3 regions of the Klebsiella africana genome follow, and region 3 is predicted to be linked to each of the others. Evidence: predicted binding sites of a transcription regulator. Region 3 holds the regulator's gene; each other region holds the start of a gene.
What was found. The regulator PurR, encoded in region 3, represses purine synthesis genes. The targets are predictions, from matches to a motif close to CANGCAAACGTTTGCNTG.

Region 1: the regulator PurR is predicted to act here: its motif matches at 1,265-1,282, upstream of purH (bifunctional phosphoribosylaminoimidazolecarboxamide formyltransferase/IMP cyclohydrolase).
Region 2: the regulator PurR is predicted to act here: its motif matches at 1,364-1,381, upstream of LGL98_RS23350 (NCS2 family permease).

Annotation. Positions count from the first base shown of each region.
Region 1 is NZ_CP084874.1:4,942,628-4,944,898, reverse strand. Features, by position in the region: gene purH (bifunctional phosphoribosylaminoimidazolecarboxamide formyltransferase/IMP cyclohydrolase) at 1-1,155, opposite strand, end outside; rRNA gene LGL98_RS23725 (16S ribosomal RNA) at 1,784-2,271, shown strand, end outside.
Region 2 is NZ_CP084874.1:4,857,836-4,860,106, reverse strand. Features, by position in the region: gene soxR (redox-sensitive transcriptional activator SoxR) at 1-176, shown strand, start outside; gene LGL98_RS23355 (glutathione S-transferase family protein) at 436-1,104, shown strand; gene LGL98_RS23350 (NCS2 family permease) at 1,494-2,271, shown strand, end outside.
Region 3 is NZ_CP084874.1:2,258,705-2,260,975, forward strand. Features, by position in the region: partial or broken gene punR (DNA-binding transcriptional activator PunR) at 1-248, shown strand, start outside; gene purR (HTH-type transcriptional repressor PurR) at 271-1,296, opposite strand; gene cydH (cytochrome bd-I oxidase subunit CydH) at 1,589-1,681, shown strand; gene LGL98_RS11000 (MFS transporter) at 1,849-2,271, shown strand, end outside.

The sequences.
Region 1 (2,271 bases), 2.6 Mb from region 3:
ACCGCCATTAACGCGTTTGAAATCGAGGCCAGCAACGCGAGTATCCCACTGGCCGCAGGTCAGTACGCGAACGTTCTGCTTCGCGGCGGTGATTTTCAGCGCTTCTTCGCTGGCGGATGGCGCGATGATCACTTCGACGAACTGGCGAGAGATGATCGCCTGCGCGGTTTCAGCATCCAGCTCGCGGTTAAAGGCAATGATGCCGCCGAACGCGGAGGTTGGGTCGGTTTTGTAAGCGCGATCGTAGGCGTCGAGGATCGAGTCGCTGACGGCCACGCCGCATGGGTTGGCATGCTTAACGATAACGCAGGCCGGTTCGTTGAACTCTTTCACGCACTCCAGCGCCGCATCGGTATCGGCAATGTTGTTATAGGAGAGCGCTTTGCCCTGCAGCTGAGTGGCGGTCGCCACGGAGGCTTCTTTGACATTCTCTTCTATATAGAAGGCAGCCTGCTGGTGGCTGTTTTCGCCGTAGCGCATATCCTGCTTCTTAATGAAATTCAGATTCAGGGTGCGTGGGAAGCGGCCAGCGGCTTCTTTGCTTTCGCCGTGATAGGCCGGAACCATGCTGCCGAAGTAGTTAGCGATCATGCTGTCATACGCGGCGGTGTGTTCGAAGGCTTTAATGGCGAGATCGAAGCGGGTTTCCAGCGTGAGGGAACCTTCGTTAGCGTCCATCTCATTAATGATGGACTCGTAGTCGCTGCTCTTCACTACGATAGCGACATCTTTATGGTTCTTCGCTGCGGAGCGGACCATGGTCGGGCCGCCGATATCGATGTTTTCCACCGCGTCTTCCAGTGAGCAGCCTTCGCGAGCGACGGTTTGGGCAAACGGGTAGAGGTTAACGACCACCATATCGATAGGCGCGATCCCGTGCTGCTGCATGATGCCGTCATCCTGACCGCGACGACCGAGGATGCCGCCGTGCACTTTCGGATGCAGGGTCTTCACGCGTCCATCCATCATTTCCGGGAAACCGGTGTAGTCAGAGACTTCGGTTACCGGCAGACCTTTATCTGCCAGCAGGCGAGCGGTGCCGCCGGTGGACAGCAGCTCGACACCACGAGCGGAAAGCGCCTGCGCGAATTCGACGATACCGGCCTTGTCAGAAACACTGAGCAGAGCGCGGCGGACTGGACGACGTTGTTGCATGGTATTAAATCCCCAGGATTTGAACATTACAGAGAGCGTTAGGTGAGTTTTTGCCTAAAAACTCACCTAACGCACCCAACCGGGCATCCGTGTCATAGCGCGGCATTGTAACGAAAACGTTTGCGCAACGCTCGCGAATTTTTATGTTTCTCTCCAGGCCGGTGATTCTCCTTCTATATAGCTGGCGATCCACGGGGCTAGCGGTCATGTTTTTACGCTCTCCTGTGGATAATTCTGTGTGTAACGAGGTATAAAGCGGGGTTTTGCTGGGGAATGCAGCAGTCAGTCATTTTTCTGCCATTTTTCTATTGCGGACGCTCGAGAACTCCCTATAATGCGCCTCCATCGACACGGCGGATGTGAATCACTTCACACAAACAGCCGGTTCGGTTGAAGAGAAAAATCCTGAAATTCAGGGTTGACTCTGAAAGAGGAAAGCGTAATATACGCCACCTCGCGACAGAGCGCTAAAGCGCGTCGCAACTGCTCTTTAACAATTTATCAGACAATCTGTGTGGGCACTCAAAGTGACATGGATTCTTAACGTCCTCGGACGAAAAATGAATACCAAGTCTCTGAGTGAACATACGTAATTCATTACGAAGTTTAATTCACGAGCATCAAACTTAAATTGAAGAGTTTGATCATGGCTCAGATTGAACGCTGGCGGCAGGCCTAACACATGCAAGTCGAGCGGTAGCACAGAGAGCTTGCTCTCGGGTGACGAGCGGCGGACGGGTGAGTAATGTCTGGGAAACTGCCTGATGGAGGGGGATAACTACTGGAAACGGTAGCTAATACCGCATAACGTCGCAAGACCAAAGTGGGGGACCTTCGGGCCTCATGCCATCAGATGTGCCCAGATGGGATTAGCTAGTAGGTGGGGTAACGGCTCACCTAGGCGACGATCCCTAGCTGGTCTGAGAGGATGACCAGCCACACTGGAACTGAGACACGGTCCAGACTCCTACGGGAGGCAGCAGTGGGGAATATTGCACAATGGGCGCAAGCCTGATGCAGCCATGCCGCGTGTGTGAAGAAGGCCTTCGGGTTGTAAAGCACTTTCAGCGGGGAGGAAGGCAATAAGGTTAATAACCTTGTTGATTGACGTTACCC
Region 2 (2,271 bases), 2.6 Mb from region 3:
CATCGCAGTGGCGTGAGGAGCTGGACCGGCGGATTCATACCCTGACGGCGCTGCGCGACCAGCTCGACGGCTGTATCGGCTGCGGCTGTTTATCACGACGCGACTGCCCGCTGCGCAACCCAGGCGATAAGCTGGGGGAAGAGGGGACCGGCGCCCGGCTGCTGGAAGAGGAGTAATAAAACTAAAGCGCCACAACTGGGCGCTTTAGTTGTTTTCCGGTCTTGGTCTTTCGCATTATCTCGCTGGTTCACGAGAGGGTTTCCCCCGACGTCGGCGCCCCTCAGTATTGCGCAATCTGTTGATGGAGGTTCCGGTTTGCGTCGACACTTTAACTATGGCAGCTGCCGCCGTTTTTTTCTCATTATTTTGCCGAAATTTTCCCGGCAATGAGCGCCTGTTCCTATAGTTAATTTGAACAAACGACGGGAGAGGCCCATGCTGACGGTACATCATCTTAATCAATCACGATCGCAACGCGTACTGTGGGCACTGGAAGAGCTGCAGCTGCCTTATCAGATAGTCCGCTATCAGCGGGAAAAGTCGATGCTGGCGCCAGCGGCGCTGAAGAAAATCCATCCGTTAGGGAAATCGCCGGTGCTGGAAGACAACGGCTATGTGCTGGCGGAGTCCGGGGCCATTCTCGAGTATTTGCAGGAGACCTGGGACAGCGGTGGGCTGCTGAAGCCGCAGGGAATTGACGACAAACTGCAGTACCGCTTCTGGCTGCACTATGCCGAAGGCTCGCTGATGCCGCTGCTGTTAATGAAGCTGGTGTTCGCCAGCCTGGGCAAACCCCCCGTGCCCTTTGGCGTCCGCTCATTAGGCTCGCTGTTGGGTAAGGGCATACAAAAAGCGTGGCTCGATCCGCAGCTGGCCACCCATGCGCGTTTTATTGATGACCATCTTGCCACGCGGCCATGGTTTGCTGGCGAGCGGCTGAGCATGGCCGATATTCAGATGAGCTTCCCGGTGATGGCGTTGTTAGCCCGCGGCGGTATGCATGACCTCGTCCATATCGAGGCCTGGCGTCAGCGGGTGGAACAGCGTCCGGCCTGGCAACGGGCCATCGAGCGTGGCGGCCCCTTTTCTTTACCCGGCACCTGAAGTATTAGCGGATCCGATGACCCGGCTAAATGAAAGCAACTCACTAAAAAAATGTTAGCGGATTGCGCATAGACGATAACGTTTGCGCATCTGCTGGTTATTTTCTGTTCGTCATAAGCGAAATTTAGCGAAATACGATAAACATCGGTTGAAAAGGGTTATCTAAAGGCCGGATAATCGTTTGCCTTTCTGCTTTGCTCCCGCTTTTTTCTGCTACCCGGGGGGAGCCGACAAGGTTGACCACCGTAGTGTATGCGCGGAGTTAAACGTTTGCTTTTTTGCAGCCCCCCTTGCGTTGCAATTCGGTACAAGGAGATCGCGTTTAACTGGCAGTGGAGGGTCCACCACGCATACCCACGAACGATAAAAATTTTCAGGGGAAGTTTTCTATGTCTACGCCTTCAGCGCGTACCGGCGGTTCATTAGACGCCTGGTTTAAAATTTCTGCGCGCGGCAGCACCGTGCGTCAGGAGATTGTTGCAGGTCTTACTACCTTTCTGGCGATGGTGTATTCCGTCATCGTGGTGCCGGGTATGCTCGGTAAAGCGGGCTTTCCGCCGGCCGCGGTATTTGTCTCCACTTGTCTGGTGGCGGGCGTTGGCTCGCTGGCGATGGGGCTGTGGGCGAATCTGCCAATGGCGATCGGTTGCGCCATCTCGCTGACCGCCTTTACCGCCTTCAGCCTGGTGCTGGGGCAGCAGATCAGTATTCCGGTAGCCCTTGGCGCGGTATTCCTGATGGGTGTCCTGTTTACGGTGATTTCCGCAACCGGCATCCGCAGCTGGATCTTGCGCAACCTGCCGCAGGGCGTGGCGCACGGTACCGGGATCGGGATTGGCCTGTTCCTGCTGCTGATTGCTGCCAACGGCGTTGGCCTGGTGATCAAAAACCCGTTGGACGGTCTGCCGGTGGCGCTGGGTAAATTTGATAGCTTCCCGGTGGTAATGTCGCTGATTGGTCTTGCGGTGATCATCGGTCTGGAAAAGATGAAGGTGCCTGGCGGTATTCTGCTGACCATCATTGGCGTGTCGATTGTCGGCCTGATTTTCGATCCCAACGTTCATTTTTCCGGGGTTTTCGCCATGCCATCCCTGAGCGATGCGCAGGGTAACTCGCTGATCGGCAGCCTGGATATCGTCGGTGCCCTAAACCCGGTCGTGCTGCCAA
Region 3 (2,271 bases):
TGCCCGACTGGGAATCGTCGGCGACCTGTCTGTCGGCGGGCCTCTGCGTTGGCATGGTGCCGAGCCATTTCGCCCGTCCGTGGATAGATCGCGGCGAATGGACTGCGCTGATGCTGGAAAATCCGTTCCCGGATGCGGCCTGCTGCCTGACGTGGCAGCAGAATGACGCTTCACCGGCGCTAAACTGGATGCTGGACTATTTGGGAGACAGCGATACGCTGAATCGGGAGTGGCTGCGGGCGCCGGAGTGATCCGCGCCCGCCAGTGGCCTTAACGACGATAATCGACAAACGGGCCATCCGCTACCGAACGGCGTTCAACCAGACGAGGGTGCACTTCGATAGACTGCGACTCTTCGCGCTTGTTGACGATACGATCCAACAGCATGTTAAATGCGGCTTCGCCCAGAGAATCTTTCGGCTGATGAATGGTGGTTAACGCCGGGCTGAAATAGCGGGCGTTACGCACATTATCATAACCGATCAGCGAAATGTCCTGCGGCACCCGCAGTCCCATTTCGTCTGCGGCGCAGATGGCCCCCATCGCCATGATATCCCCGCCGCAGAACACCGCCGTCGGACGGTGCTGCTGGTTTAAGATCTGCTGCATAGCGCGGTAGCCGGATTCAGGCTCGAAGTCGCCCTGCACAATCCAGTTTTCCGGCACGCTGATATGCGCCTCTTTCATCGCCTGCATAAAGCCGGCCAGGCGTCCTGCGCCGGTGTTGCGCTCCAGCGGTCCGGGGATCACGCCGATTTCGCGGTGGCCGCGTTCAATCAGGTAACGGCCGGCGATATACCCGCCCTGGAAGGCGTTATCGATGACCGCATCGGTGAAGTCGGCTTTCGCCTCGCCCCAGTCCATCACCACCATCGGAATATGGCGGTACTCTTCCAGCATGCTCAGAACCGAATCCGGATACTCGGAACACATCACCAGCAAGCCGTCGACGCGCTTTTGCGCCATCATCGACAGATAGGCACGTTGTTTTTCCGGATCGTTCCATGCATTACCGAGGATCAGGGTATAGCCCTTCTGGAAGCAGCTCTTTTCAACGGACTCAATAATTTCAGCGAAATAGGCGGCTTCGCTACTGGTCGCCAGCAGGCCAATCGATTTTGTATGATTGACTTTCAGGCTGCGCGCTACGGCGCTCGGCGAGTAGTGCAGCTCTTTGATCGCCGCCCATACCGCGTTACGCGTCTCTTCGGCAACGAAACGGGTTTTGTTAATTACATGTGACACGGTTGTAGTGGAAACGTTTGCGCGCTTCGCTACATCTTTAATAGTTGCCATTACATCTCACTCCATGCCTTGACCTGATCGCCTGAACATCGATACGTAAACGTTTGCCTACACACACCCTGAATACAATTTTCAACATTGCATCACGTCGGGAAAACGACACAGAACGACAGGAAGGGGTCAATGGCCGATACGCTTTTAAATTAGCGTGGGATTTTGTCCGATCTTGGGGCAAAGTGGAAGAGCAAAAATGTGCATCGCCCTAAATCCCGGAAGATTTTTGCGATTTTTTGTGCAAAAATGAGCAAGCTCACTTTTGTTGTGGGGATAACCAGAGGGAAAAATGATGGATACCAATTTAAAGTTTTCGCTGATCACCACGATTATTGCTCTCGGCGTGATTGTCGCTTTCAGCCTGACCGCCATTCTGCACTAATGTTTCGCTGAGGGAGGAGCGCAGCTTCCTCCCCATATCCTGTCATTATTATCAATTCTGCAAAAATCTTTTGTCATTTCGTTCACTTTTGTTTTTTTGTGATTGATGTCATGCTTTTGACTTCTGATGTTACGCCGTCCTCTCTGACGGTCTGATGGAGTCATTGAATGAAAATCAACTTTCCTTTACTCGCGCTGGCGATCGGCGCCTTTGGCATCGGTACCACCGAGTTCTCCCCTATGGGATTGCTGCCGGTGATTGCGAAAGGTGTGGACGTCTCAATACCGGTAGCGGGAATGCTGATCAGTGCGTATGCCATCGGCGTCATGGTCGGCGCACCGCTGATGACGCTGCTGTTGTCGCATCGCGCGCGGCGCAATGCGCTGATTTTTCTGATGGGGATCTTCACCGTCGGCAACCTGTTGTCATCCATCGCGCCGGATTACACCACGCTGCTGCTGTCGCGCATTATTACCAGCCTCAACCACGGCGCTTTTTTCGGCCTGGGATCGGTGGTGGCGGCCAGCGTCGTGCCGAAACACAAGCAGGCTAGCGCAGTAGCCACCATGTTTATGGGACTCACCATCGCC